4 regions of the Streptomyces sp. NPDC050161 genome follow, and region 1 is predicted to be linked to each of the others. Evidence: riboswitches for the same ligand, from Rfam matches in the RefSeq annotation. Region 1 holds a riboswitch; each other region holds the start of a gene.
The links. Region 1 has a riboswitch for cobalamin ahead of ACIBK8_RS33975 (prenyltransferase/squalene oxidase repeat-containing protein). Riboswitches for the same ligand answer to the same signal wherever they lie in the genome.
Positions count from the first base shown of each region.

Region 1 (3,329 bases):
CGTACGCCCAGGACCCGCCGTCACCGTCCCAGAAAGACCAGTAGCGGTACTCCTGCGCCTGGGCGGGGCCCGCGCCCAGACCGGTCACGGCCGCCGCGAGCAGCAGGGCACAGGCGAGGCGCGTACGCCGCATCACAGCCCGCGCTTCCGTCGGCCGCTGATCAGGAAGCCGATACCGGCACCCACGGCGAGACCGATCACGATCACCCACCACACGTTGAAGCCGCCGTCCGACCCGGTGTCCTTCGGATCCTTGGCGGGCGACACGGACTGCCCGTCACCGGCCGGCTTCGGGCCCGTCGCGTTGAGCCCCGCGACCAGGTCCTTGCCGCCGAAGTCCCGCGGGTCGGCGCCGGTCGCGTGCGCGGCGAACACCAGCTGCGCGTACGCCGCAGGGCCGCCCGTCTTCGCCCACGGCGCGCCGTTCTTCTCCAGCCACGCCAGCGGTTCGCGGGCCGCCGCGCGGTGCCCGCCGGCGGCCAGCGCCACCACCGCGTCGGCGGTGTTGCCCACGTCGGGCTGCTTCTCCGCCCCCGGCATCGCGGACGGCAGGTGCTGCCCGTTCTTGCCGAGCTGCGCCACGAGGTAGGCGTCCGCGCCTTCCGCGGCCTCCTCACGGTCCGCCGCACCGGCCTTCCCGCCGTCCTCGCAGGACGGCGCCGCAGGTGCGCCGGCGTCCTTGCCCGCCGGGCCGACGACGAAGCCCTTGCCCAGGGCGCCGGTCGCCGCGGCCGCCGACGCGTCCGCGTTCGCCGCCGCGCCCTTGAGCTGGAAGGTGAACGCGCCCCGCTCGCCCTCCTTCACGTCACAGCCGAGCCGGAAGGTGAGCAGCCCCTCGTACGGAGACCTGCCGCCCTTCGTCACCGACTCGGGACGCTCACCGGCCGCGGTCAGCGCGCCGATCACCACGGACGTGGAGTTGGCGTCGCTCGGCGAACCGGCCGTCGAAGGCCAGCCGCCGTCGTCGTTCTGCACCGACTTCAGCCAGCCCACCGCCTTGTGCACGGCCTCGTCGTGCCCGCCGAGCGCGGCCAGCGCCTGCACGGCAGCCGCCGTCTGGTTGGTGTCCCGCATCGTCTTGGCGTCACACGCCTTCGCCGGGTCCGCGCGGAACGCGGCGAAGGCGCCGTCCGCGCACTGCTGCCCCGCCAGCCAGTCCACGGCGGACGCGGCAGGACGCACCCCCACCGTGTGCTGGGCAAGCAGCGCGAGCGACTGCCGCCACACCCCGTCGTACTGCGCGTCCCCGGAGCCGTACAGGCCCGCGGGCAGCTTCTTCGGGGCGGGCGGCGGCGAGTCGGCGAACGCGGCCGGGGCGGCGGTGCCCAGCACGGCGGCAGCCGCCAGCGCGGCGGCCACACGGCGCGCCAGGACGGCGAAGGAGGGGGCCATGGGGGCCATCGGTCGGTGCCTCTCGGTCGGTTCGCAGCGGTGGTGGTCGGGCACGCCCTACGCAGCCACGCTCGGCCGGCCGCCGCGTCGGCGGCCGTGGTGACCGTACGCGGTGGCACCGGGCTCAGCTCCGTATACCTCGACGGTGCCGCGCACCGGCCGGCCGCGGGCGGCGGATCCGGTGGCGGGAGCCTTGGTGTGCCCCACCGGGTGCTCCGGCTCGTACGGGCTCCGTGCGGCGCGCGCGTGCTTGCGGCGCGCGGGACGGGCCCGCCCTGACGGTTGCGGGTCAGCGCCGGATTTCCACCGGCTTCCCCCGATCGGGCACGGATGAAGTTATCCGCACACTTTAGCGGGCGGTCGCCACGGCAGGGCCAGCGGCGGCCCGCCGGGACCGGGCCCGCGGGCCGCCGCCCCGGTCACATCGCGCGAAACCGCACCGGGTCGGCGCCCGGCAGCTGCTCGGCCCGCCCGAGCTTCACCAGACGGCGCAGATGTGCCTCGGCCTCGGACACCGCGATGTTCCGGGAGCCGTGCGGGATCTGCTCCCAGGGCCGGTTCCACTCCATGGCCACCGCCAGCTGCCAGAGGGTCAGCGGTTCGCCGAGCAGGGCGTGGATCCCGTCGAGCCGTTCCTCGTGGTGCGCGATCAGCTCCCTGGCGCGGCCCGCGGCGTCGGTGAACGCGTACTGATGGGCGGGCAGCACCTCGGCGGGCGCGAGGCGGGCGACCCGCTCCAGGGAGGCGAGGTAGTCGCCGAGGGGGTCTGCCCAGTTGGAGGGGCGCCGGGAGCCAGGGGGATTGCCGGTGCCCGTCGCGTCGTCCGGCTCCTCGTACAGGCCGATGTGCGGGGTGATGCCGGGCAGCAGGTGGTCGCCGGAGAACAGCCGCCCGAAGCCGTCCGCCGGGCCCTGCGGCGCGCCAGGGGCGGCCTGCCCCGGGTGGGCCTCCTCCAGGTGCAGGCAGACGTGGCCCGGCGTGTGGCCCGGTGTCCACAGGGCGCGCAGCCTGCGGCCCGGCAGGTCGAGCAGCTCGCCGGGGGCGATCGGGCGGTCGGGCAGCGCGGGGCTGCGGCCGGGCAGCGCGCGGGTGCCGGACTTCCTGGCGCGGGCCGCGCGCAGCGGCGCCAGGTGGTCGTCGGGGGCGCCGGACGCGGTGAGCTTCGCGGTCAGGTAGTCGAGCCAGCGGCCCGGTTCGGCCTCGCGGGTGCGGCGGACCACGTCCGTGTCCGCCTCGTGCATCGCGATCCAGGCGCCGGACGCCTCCCGTACGGCGGCGGAGAGGCCGTGGTGGTCGGGGTGGTGGTGGGTGATCAGGACGCCGTGCAGGTCGGGGACGGCGAAGCCGCAGGCCGCGACGCCGGCGACGAGGGTGTCCCAGGAGTCCGGGTCGTCCCAGCCGGTGTCGACGAGTACCGGGCCGCGGTCGGTCTCCAGGAGGTGGACGAGGGTGTGCCCGAGCGGGTTGTCGGGGATGGGGACGGCGATGCTCCACACGCCGCCCCTGTGGTCGGTCACCTGCGTCATCCGGTCCCCTTTCGGCGCAGCCAGGCGGCCCACTATAACTAGAACCGGTTTCAGTGCGGCGTGAAGTGGCCTTCTGCCGGGCCGGAGTTGGTGACCGTGGAACGGCCGTTACGGGCGGCGCGGAGGGATTCGGCCCTCGCCGTGGACTCCTCCCGGGGGAGGTGGTATCAGTTTCTGATGCAGCGTCAGGAACCGGCGGGAGCAGCAGTTCCGGTCGGCCAAGGCGGCCAAGGCGGCCCATCCGCGGGAGGCGGCAGCGATGAGCGACCTCGTCGAGTACGGAAAGCTCTACATCGGTGGTGAGCTGGTCGATCCGGCAGGACGCGACACGATCGAGGTGGTCTCACCCCACACCGAACAGGTCATCGGCCGCGTCCCGCACGCCTCGCGGGCCGACGTCGACCGCGCGGT
Region 1 covers NZ_JBITJM010000035.1:25,927-29,255, forward strand. Annotated here, with positions in the region: gene ACIBK8_RS33970 (SCO2322 family protein) at 1-133, opposite strand, end outside; gene ACIBK8_RS33975 (prenyltransferase/squalene oxidase repeat-containing protein) at 133-1,401, opposite strand; cobalamin riboswitch at 1,580-1,747, opposite strand; gene ACIBK8_RS33980 (MBL fold metallo-hydrolase) at 1,812-2,918, opposite strand; gene ACIBK8_RS33985 (aldehyde dehydrogenase) at 3,178-3,329, shown strand, end outside.

Region 2 (3,329 bases), on a different contig from region 1:
GAAGGCGACGGCGGTGCGGACGGTGGCGTCCAGCCGCTCCCAGTCCATCTCGCCGTTCTCACCCAGGTGAGCCGCGAGGTTGACCGACCCGAGGTTGCAGACCGCGGTCTCCCCGTCGTCCGTCACCTCCAGGATCTCGGTGCACAGGTTGGACGAGTGCACGACCTTGCCGGGCTCGGCGGTCTGGTTGGCGGTGCGGTTGGCGGCGTCCTTGAACGTCATCCAGCCGTTGCCGGTCTGTGCGAGGGTCCGCATCATCCGGGCGTAGAGCACTCGCGCCGGGATCTGCTTCAGGGCGCGGCCTTCGGCCTCCGCCTTGCGGTACGCGGCGTCGAACGCGTCGCCCCACAGGTCGACCAGTTCCGGCACGTCGGACGGCGAGAACAGCGACCAGTCGGCGTCCGCCTCCACCCGGCGCATGAACTCGTCCGGGATCCAGTGCGCGATGTTCAGGTTGTGGGTGCGCCTGGCCTCCTCGCCGGTGTTGTCGCGCAGCTCCAGGAATTCCTCGATGTCCGCGTGCCACGTCTCCAGGTAGACGCAGGCCGCGCCCTTGCGCCGGCCGCCCTGGTTCACCGCGGCCACCGAGGCGTCCAGGGTCCGCAGGAACGGCACGATGCCGTTGGAGTGGCCGTTGGTGCCGCGGATCAGCGAACCGCGCGCCCGGATACGGGAGTAGGAGAGGCCGATGCCGCCGGCGTGCTTGGAGAGCCTGGCGACCTGGTGGTAGCGGTCGTAGATCGAGTCCAGCTCGTCCAGCGGCGAGTCCAGCAGGTAGCAGGAGGACATCTGCGGGTGGCGGGTGCCGGAGTTGAAGAGGGTGGGGGAGGAGGGGAGGTAGGACAGCGAGCTGGTCAGCCGGTACAGCTCGGCGACGTCGTCGAGCGCCGCCGCGGAGTCGTTCTCGGCGAGGCCGCAGGCCACCCGCAGCAGGAAGTGCTGCGGGGTCTCGATGACCTGGCGGGTGGTGGGGTGCCGCAGCAGATAGCGCGAGTGCAGGGTGCGCAGACCGAAGTAGCCGAAGCGGTCGTCGGCACCGTCCGCGAGTGCCTTCTCGACCAGCGCGTCCAGGCGGGCCGCGTGGCTGCGGACGAACGCGGCGGTCCGGTCGGCGATCAAACCTTCGCGGTGGCCGACCTCGACGGAGGCGGAGAACGCCACGGAGCCCTGGCCGGCGGCCTCTTCGGCGATGGCGAGGGTGAGCAGCCGCGCGGCGAGCTTGGAGTACTGCGGCTCGTCGCCGATCAGGCCGGCCGCCGCGTCGATGGCCAGGGTGCGCAGCTCGGCCTCGTCGGAGCCGGGGTGCCGGCCGCGGAGCGCGGCGGCGGCCACCTTGCCGGGGTCGGTCGCGGTGAGGTCGGCGGTCAGCTCGGTCAGGGTGCGCAGCAGGGCGGTGCCAGGGGCGTCGTCGGCGTGCTGGGGGCGGCCGTCCGCGGTGGGGAGCGTGGCCGCATCGGGCGATCCGGCCTCGGCGGCTGTCGCGGACTCCGTTGGCGCGATGGTCACGTGGTGCTCTCCCTCACTCGGCGGGGGCCGGGAGGGGCGGTGCGCGACGGCCGCACGCGGGCATACGGCACCCCGGACACACGGGGCGCGGGCACACCGCGCGGCGTCCACCGGCCCATCCCTCGGGGCCCGGACGTATCGACGTCCACGCCGATGGCGGCGCGGGCGTACTGTCGGCAGGTCTTCGGACTCACAGGTGCGCACGACAGGCGGTGAAGCGATGTCTGCGCATACGTACACCGTTGCGGGACAGTTCCGGACTCACACCGGATTCCCCTGCGGCGACAGCGAGCACGAGCATACATGTGGGGGTGCCACCTCGTGCGCACCCCCACATCTAGTGAGTCGTGTGTGATCGCGCGGTGTCTGTCAGTGGTCCCCGCTATCGTCGTTCCCACGTTCCCCGCACTGCGACGACAGCAGGAGGAGGCCCCATGACCGCGCTCGCCGACCGGCCGCACAGCACGCTCACCGACTACTTCGAAGAGGCCGCCCGGATAGTCGAGCGGGCGGAGGAAGGCGTGCGGCTGGAATTCATCGGCGGGGTAGAGCTGACCCCGGGCGGACGGCCCGCCGCGTCCGTCCCAATACGGCGACGGCCCGCCGTGCCCGCCCCCATACGGCGACGGGCCGCCGCGTCCGGAGGGACGTGACGGCCCGTGCGGGTGCCGGAGAGAGCCGGGGTCAGTGGCCGGTCGCCGAACCCACTGCTGTGGGCGGCAGTTCGGAGTCGGCGGCCTTGTCGCCGACGTCCGCGGTGTAGTCCCCGGGGCTGGTCTCGTCGACGCCGTCAGGCGCCTTCAGGGCCCGCAGGACGAAGGTCAGCACGACCGTCACCAGGACGTTGAGCACGATCGCGGTCAGGCCGATGTAGCCGATCTGGCCGATGCCGGGGATCTCGGCGTTGGAGCCGCCGAAGTGCGCTTGCGTCGGGCTTGCCACGCCGTACGCCGCGAGCGTGCCGTAGACCATGCCGACCGCCCAGCCGGCCAGCAGCGCCCAGCGGTGGAACCAGCGGGTGAACAGGCCGCCGACCAGCGACGGCATGGTCTGCAGGATCCAGATGCCGCCCAGCAGCTGGAAGTTGATCGCCACGGTCTTGTCCATGCCCAGGACGAAGATCAGCGCGCCGACCTTCACGAGCAGTGAGACGAGCTTGGCGACCTTGTGCTCCTGCGCCGGGGTGGCGTGCGGCTTGATGAAGTCCTTGTAGACGTTGCGGGTGAAGAGGTTGGCCGCCGCGATGGACATGATGGCGGCGGGCACCAGCGCGCCGATCCCGATCGCGGCGAACGCCACGCCGGAGAACCAGCTCGGGAACATGTCCTCGAACAGCTGCGGGATCGCCAGCTGCGCGTTGCCGTGGGTGTCCGTGCCCGCCTTGATCGCCATGAAGCCGAGCAGCGCGAGGAAGCCCAGCATGAGCGAGTACAGCGGCAGGATGGTGGTGTTGCGGCGGATCACGTTGCGACTGCGGGACGACAGCGTCGCGGTGATCGAGTGCGGATACATGAACAGCGCGAGCGCCGAGCCGAGCGCCAAAGTGGCGTACGCCCACTGGTTGTTGGGGCCGCTGGCCAGCTCACCGCGCGGCTTGCCGGTCGGCCCCGGCTCGGCGAACGCCTTGCCCGCCGCGTCGAAGATGGCGTCGAAACCGCCGAGTTTGATCGGGATGTAGATGATGGCGACGGCGATGACCAGGTAGATCAGCCCGTCCTTGACGAATGCGATCAGCGCCGGCGCGCGCAGGCCCGATGAGTAGGTGTACGCGGCCAGCACCGCGAACGCGATCAGCAGCGGGAGGTCCTTGACGAACCAGTTGG
Region 2 covers NZ_JBITJM010000001.1:289,605-292,933, forward strand. Annotated here, with positions in the region: gene ACIBK8_RS01285 (ribonucleoside-diphosphate reductase subunit alpha) at 1-1,506, opposite strand, end outside; cobalamin riboswitch at 1,664-1,824, opposite strand; gene ACIBK8_RS01290 (hypothetical protein) at 1,941-2,159, shown strand; gene mctP (monocarboxylate uptake permease MctP) at 2,191-3,329, opposite strand, start outside.
Region 2: linked by a shared signal. The riboswitch ahead of ACIBK8_RS01285 (ribonucleoside-diphosphate reductase subunit alpha) and the one ahead of ACIBK8_RS33975 (prenyltransferase/squalene oxidase repeat-containing protein) in region 1 are both predicted to bind cobalamin.

Region 3 (3,329 bases), on a different contig from region 1:
TCGACGAGGTCTGGTACGTGGACCTGGACGGCACGGAGCGGGTACGGCGGCTGGTCGACCGCCACGAACGGTTCGGCAGGCCGCGGGCCGCCGCGGAGCGGTTCGTGCAGACGTCGGACGAGGCCAACGCCCGCCTGGTGGCGGCCACTCGGGAGCGCGCCGACCTCGTCGTCACCTTCACGCCGGGGGCGGCCCCGCGCCCGGATGGCACCTGACCGGTACGGGAAGGCCCCCGCTTTTGTAGGGGGGAACCCCCTCTTTTCGACTGGGCGAGGAATTCCGGCACCTCGCGCGCGATCCGCACGTTGCATCGAAGGGACGCGGCAGTTCCGGCAGTTCAGACGGTTCCGGCACAGCGGATACGCCCGATGAGTTCAGACGAAGGATGGCAGGGAGCATGACCCAGGGAATCAGCACATGGGCCGACATCGAGAACGGCACCGTGCCGGTCGACGACGGCGAGCTGTTCTACGAGGCGGCCGGCACGGGCCCCGCCGTGGTCCTGCTGCACGGCGGCATGCTCGACCAGCGCATGTGGGACGAGCAGTTCGCCTGGCTCGTCAACTCCGGCCTGCGCGCGATCCGCTACGACCTCCGGGGCCACGGCCTCTCCTCGTCCGTGACCGGCGACTGGTCCAACCACGACGACCTGCGGGCCCTGCTCGACGCGCTCGCGGTGCCCCGCGCCGTCCTGGTCGGCCTCTCCCACGGCGCCCGCATCGCCCTCGACACCGCGCTGGCCCACCCCGAACGGGTCGCGGCCCTGGCCCTGGCCTCCCCCGGCGTCAGCGGTCGCCCCTTCACCGACCCGTTCCTCCTCGCGCACATCAAGGAACAGGTGGCCGCGATGGGCGAACCGGACGCCGCGGAGCGCTACGTCGAGCACTTCCTGCGGATGTGGGTGGACGGCCCGCACCGCGAACCGGCCGCGGTGGACGCCGCGTTGCGCGAACGGCTCCGCGCCTCGGCCCAGGCCAACGCCGAGGTGCACGCCGACGCGATGGGCGCCGGCCTGCCCGTCGAGGTCGGGGCCGCCGACCGTCTCGCCGACATCCGGGTGCCGACCGCCGTCCTCGACGGTGACCTCGACAGCACGGACATCTCCGCCAACGCCCATACGATCGCCCTGACCGTGCCGGGCGCCCAGCGGATCCGGATACCCGGCGCGGGCCACATGGTCAACCTTGAGAACAGGGCCGCCTTCGACCACGCCCTGCACGGCTTCCTCTCCTCGCTGCCGTACTGACCCTTTCACGCCACCCTCACCGGAGGCCCCACACACCCTCACAGGCCCATCAACCAGCACAAACAGGCTCATGGAGGCCGCCGGGAAGCTCCGTTAGAGTGGCCGGGCCGTGGTGCTCGGGAAGACCGGTGAAGGGCCGAAGGCCCCAGCCCGGAGCGGCCCTCGCCACTGTGATCGGGAGTTTCCGACCCCTTCGGCACGCGCGCTCCGCCGCACGTGCCGGGCCACTGACCGCAGCCCGCGGCCGGGAAGGCCGGGCCCGGACGCGTGCACCCGTAAGCCAGGAGACCGGCCACGGCATCTCACGAAGTGATCCACGAGGTGCTGGAGCGTGACCGCCGTATGGCCCTGTCCACCGATCCCCCGCATACCCCTGCCCCGGCCCCGGAGTTCCGCTGGCGCCGGCAGGACACCGTCCGTACCGCAGGGCTGATGGCCGTCATAGCCGCCCTGCACGTCGTCGCCTTCGGCGTGCTCTTCCTCCTGGTCGTCCCGTACCACTACACGGTCGGCAGCCAGGTCTTCGGCGTCGGCCTCGGTATCACCGCCTACACCCTCGGCATGCGGCACGCCTTCGACGCCGACCACATCGCGGCGATCGACAACACCACACGCAAGCTGATGGCCGACGGCAAACGTCCCGTCTCGGTGGGCTTCTGGTTCGCCCTGGGACACTCCAGCGTCGTCGTCGCGATGGCGGCACTGGTGGCCGGCGGCGCCCAGCTCGCCGGCACCCTGCTCAACGACGATTCGCGCGCCCACCAGGTACTCGGCACCGTCGGCACCACCGTGTCCGGCAGCTTCCTCTACCTCATCGCCGCGCTCAACCTCATCGCGCTCGCCGGTATCTGGCGGGTCTTCCGCGGTATGCGCGAGGGCAGGTTCGACGAGGCGGAGCTGGCAGCGCGGCTGGATTCCCGCGGGTTCATGAACCGCTTCCTGGGACGGTTCACCCGGTCCATCTCCCGGCCCGGCCAGATGTTCCCGCTGGGCTTCCTCTTCGGCCTCGGGTTCGACACCGCGACCGAGGTGACGCTGATGGTGATGGCGGGCAGCGGCGCCGCGGCCGGTCTGCCCTGGTACGCCATCCTGTGCCTGCCGCTGCTGTTCGCCGCCGGAATGAGCCTGTTCGACACCCTCGACGGCACGTTCATGAACTTCGCCTACCAGTGGGCGTTCGCCAATCCGGTGCGCAAGGTCTACTACAACCTCACCATCACCGGCCTCTCGATCGCCGTGGCCTTCTTCATCGGCACCATCGAGCTGGTGACCGTCCTGCACGACAAGCTCGGCCTCACCGACGGCGTCACCGGCTGGATCTCCGGCCTCGACCTGGACAACGTCGGCTTCATCATCGTCGGCCTGTTCGTGGTCGTCTGGGCGGCGGCGCTGGCGTACTGGCGGCTCTCCGGCGTCGAAAAGCGCTGGGCGGACCGCGCGGCGACTCGGACCTGACGAGTCAGCTGCCGGCCGCGGCCCCGTCCCGCGAGGCCCGGTCGGCAGCCCCGGCACCGTCGGCAGTCGTGCCGCACCCCGCCCCCGTACGCGTATCTCAGGTGGCGGTGCCCGCCGCCGCGCCCGTTTCCCGGTCCGGGCCCCAGCGACGGAGCGCCGCGGCGAGGTCGAGCGGGCGCAGCCGGTCCGGCTCGTCGGGGCCAGGCCAGTCCTCGCGGGGCACCCGCCACATCACCTCGAACTCGTTGCCGTCCGGGTCCTTGGCGTACAGCGACTTGGACACGAGGTGATCGCTGGAGCCGACCAGCGCGCCGCGGGCGGCAAGCCGTTCCTCCGCCGCGACCAGATCGCCCAGGGTGCCGACCTCCCAGGCCAGGTGGTAGAGCCCCACCCGTCCGACCTCAGGACCCGGCGCCTCGGCGCCCACCGCGAAGAGGCCGAGATCGTGATCGTTGAGCGAGCCGGGCGCGGCCAGGAAGGCCGCGCGGCCCGGCACCTCGTCGGCCGTCGTGAGCCCCAGGGTCTCCCCGTAGAACGCCACGGACCTGGCCAACTCGCGGACGTAGAGCACCGCATGATTGAGGCGACGTACAGACATCGGCCCCTCCTTCTCCTCCCGGTTTCCCGC
Region 3 covers NZ_JBITJM010000019.1:135,223-138,551, reverse strand. Annotated here, with positions in the region: gene ACIBK8_RS27330 (nucleoside/nucleotide kinase family protein) at 1-215, shown strand, start outside; gene ACIBK8_RS27325 (alpha/beta fold hydrolase) at 398-1,246, shown strand; cobalamin riboswitch at 1,340-1,558, shown strand; gene ACIBK8_RS27320 (HoxN/HupN/NixA family nickel/cobalt transporter) at 1,556-2,701, shown strand; gene ACIBK8_RS27315 (VOC family protein) at 2,799-3,299, opposite strand.
Region 3: linked by a shared signal. The riboswitch ahead of ACIBK8_RS27320 (HoxN/HupN/NixA family nickel/cobalt transporter) and the one ahead of ACIBK8_RS33975 (prenyltransferase/squalene oxidase repeat-containing protein) in region 1 are both predicted to bind cobalamin.

Region 4 (3,329 bases), on a different contig from region 1:
TCGCCGGGCGGCGGGCCCCAGTGCTGCTCGACGGAGTCGCGCAGCTCCTGCGGGAGCGTGGCGTACCAGCGCTTGTAGTCGGCGGCCGGGATGCGGACGGGGTTGCGGGCCAGCTGCTCCTCGGTGAGCCATTCCTGGTCGTGGCCGCCGGCCTCGATCAGGGCGTAGATCAGCTCGTCGCCGTCGCCCGACGCCAGTCCCGGTACCTCTTCGGTGCCGAAGTCGTAGCCCTCGTCGCGCAGTCGGCGCAGCAGGGCCACGGCCGATGCGGGGGTGTCGAGGCCGACGGCGTTGCCGATGCGGGAGTGCTTGGTGGGGTACGCGGACAGGACCAGCGCGAGGCGCTTGTCGGCGGCCGGGATGTGGCGCAGGCGGGCGTGCCGGACCGCGATGCCGGCGACCCGGGCGGCGCGCTCGGGGTCGGCGGCGTAGGTCGGCAGGCCGTCCTCGTCGATCTCCTTGAAGGAGAACGGGACGGTGATCAGGCGGCCGTCGAACTCCGGGACCGCGATCTGGGTGGCGGCGTCGAGCGGGGACAGGCCCTCGTCGTTCTCCTCCCAGGCGGCGCGGGTGCCGGTCAGGCACAGGGCCTGGAGGATCGGGACGTCCAGTCCTGCCAGCGCGCCCGCGTCCCAGGACTCGTCGTCGCCGCCCGCGGACGCCTCGGCGGGCTTGGTGCCGCCGGCGGCCAGGACGGTGGTGACGATGGCGTCGGCCGGGCGCAGCGCGTCGATCAGCTCGGGCTCGGGCGCCCGCAGCGAGGCGACGAAGAGCGGCAGCGGACGCCCGCCTGCCTGCTCGATCTGCGCGCACAGGGCGTCGACGAAGCCGGTGTTGCCGCTCATGTGGTGGGCGCGGTAGTAGAGCACCGCGACCAGCGGGCCTGCGACGTCCGTACGGGCGTCGGGGCGCTCCAGCTCTCCCCAGGACGGGGCGGGCTCCGGCGGCTCGAAGCCGTGGCCGGTCAGCAGGACCGTGTCGGACAGGAAGCGGGCGAGCTGGCCGAGGTTGGCGGGGCCGCCGTGCGCGAGGTAGGCGTGCGCCTCGGCCGCGATGCCGACCGGGACCGTGGACGCCTCCATCAGCTGCGCGTCGGGGGCCTGTTCGCCGGTGAGGACGACGACCGGGCGGTGCTGGCCTGCGGCGAGCAGCACCTCCAGGCCCTCTTCCCAGGCGCGGATGCCGCCCAGGAGACGCACGACGACGAGGTCGGTGCCCTCCAGCAGCGCGGGCAGCTCACCGACGTCGAGCCGGGCGGGGTTGGCGAGCCGGAACGGCACGGGACCGGTGGCAGCGCGAGCGCTGAGCAGGTCGGTGTCGGATGTCGACAGCAGCAGAAGCATGCGAGCGCAGGGCCTTCCTCGGGGTGTCCGCGCCCCGGGTGGGTCGTAGAGACGGCGGGAGTTCCTGGCTCGCCCGGAGGGTGTCCGGGTTCACAGTGGCGGGACCGCGCCGGATTCTCACCGGGCTTCCTCCCTGGCGCCGTCGCTGGCGTCCGGTGGGCCAGCTGACCCACCGACCTGCATAGTAAGGGCTGCGCCCGACGCGCGGGAGGCCGCATCCGCACCGGCCGTCCGCCCCCTCCCCCGGCGGCCCGGCTCACGACCTGGCCCGCACCCGACGTCGGTATGCTCGCCGCCATGCCGCCCTCCCCCTCCCTCCGGCCCCACCGGGCCACGACGCCGCCGCGCGACCGCGGTGACGCCTGCCCGGGAGCGCTGCGGCTGCACCCGGCGGCGGACGGGGCGCTGGCCCGAGTCCGGGTACCGGCCGGGGAGTTGATGGCCCGTCAGGCGGCGGCCCTCGCGGACGCGGCCGAGCGGCTCGGGGACGGCCGGATCTCCCTCACCTCGCGCGGCAACGCCGAACTGCGCGGCCTGTCCGACGGCTGCGGCCAGGAGCTGGCCGCGCTGCTGTCGGACGCCGGGCTGCTGCCCTCCGCCCGCCACGAACGCGTCCGCAACATCCTCGCCTCACCGCTCGCGGGCCTCGACCGCCGCACCCCCGCTGACGTGCGGCGCTGGGCCGGGGAGCTGGACGGGCTGCTGTGCGCGAGCGACGTCGCGCCGCAGCTGTCGGGCCGTTTCCTCTTCGTCCTGGACGACGGCAGGGGCGATGTGGCGGCGCTCGGCGGCGATGTGACCTTGGTCGCAGAAGCCACCGGGCCGGACGGGACGACCGGCGGCGCCCTCCTCTTCCTGGGCGCCCCCGACGACTTCCCGGACACCGCCGACGGCTCCCCCGCCGCCCTGCGGATCGCAGGACCCGACGTGCCGCGGGCCGCGCTCGCCGCCGCCGAGCACTTCCTGGCGGCGGCGGAAGGCACCGGCGCCTGGCGGGTCCGCGACCTGCCGGCCGACCGGCTGCCGACCGTCCGCGAGACCGGCGAGCGGCTGCGGGCGGCCGGCGTCGCCGCCGCGTACGTGCCGCCGGGCGACGTACCCGCGTACCGCGAGGCACCGTCGTACGGGGAGGCCGCCGCGCCCGGCATCGTCGAAGGGCCCGGCGGCTCGGCGCTCAGCGTGCCGGCGCCGCTGGGCCGGCTGACCTGCGCCCAGTGGCGGCTGCTGACCGACGTGGCGGCCACCGACGGCGACGGCACGCTGCGCCTGACCCCCTGGCGCGGGGTGATCGTCCCCGGCCTCGCGCCCGCCACCGCCGCGCGGCGGCTCCCGGAACTTGCCGCCGCCGGACTGATCACCGACCCCGCCTCCCCCTGGCACCGGATCGGCGCCTGCACCGGCCGCCCCGGCTGCGCCAAGTCCCTGACGGACGTACGGGCGGACGCCGCGGCAGCCGTCGCGGCCGGTGCCACCGGGGCCGATGGGCCGCTGCCCGTCCAGTGGTCCGGCTGCGCGCGCCGCTGCGGCCACCCGCACGGCACCTGGATCGACGTCCTGGCCACCGGCGACGGCTACCGGGTGTCCGTCGTACGGCCCGGGGCACCACCGGCGCCGGTCGCATCCGGCGCCACCGCGCGGCAGGCGGCCGACGCCGTCGCCACCGCCAGGGCCGCGGCCTCCCAGCCTCCGTCGCGCCACTGACCGCGCCCACCCGCCGTTTGCCACCCACCCACCACCGACCCACCACACCGAGGGCACCGTGTTCGACTACGAGAAGGACGGGGCGGCGATCTACCGCCAGTCCTTTGCCACCATCCGCGCCGAGGCGGACCTCGCGGGGCTGCCCGCCGACGTCAGCCGGGTCGCGGTCCGCATGATCCACGCCTGCGGCATGGTCGACCTCGTACGCGACCTCGCCTACACACCCGGCGTGGTGGCGAGCGCACGCGAGGCGCTGCACGCCGGAGCACCGATCCTGTGCGACGC
Region 4 covers NZ_JBITJM010000013.1:165,969-169,297, forward strand. Annotated here, with positions in the region: gene cobN (cobaltochelatase subunit CobN) at 1-1,343, opposite strand, end outside; cobalamin riboswitch at 1,381-1,516, opposite strand; gene cobG (precorrin-3B synthase) at 1,641-3,044, shown strand; gene ACIBK8_RS22195 (precorrin-8X methylmutase) at 3,103-3,329, shown strand, end outside.
Region 4: linked by a shared signal. The riboswitch ahead of cobN (cobaltochelatase subunit CobN) and the one ahead of ACIBK8_RS33975 (prenyltransferase/squalene oxidase repeat-containing protein) in region 1 are both predicted to bind cobalamin.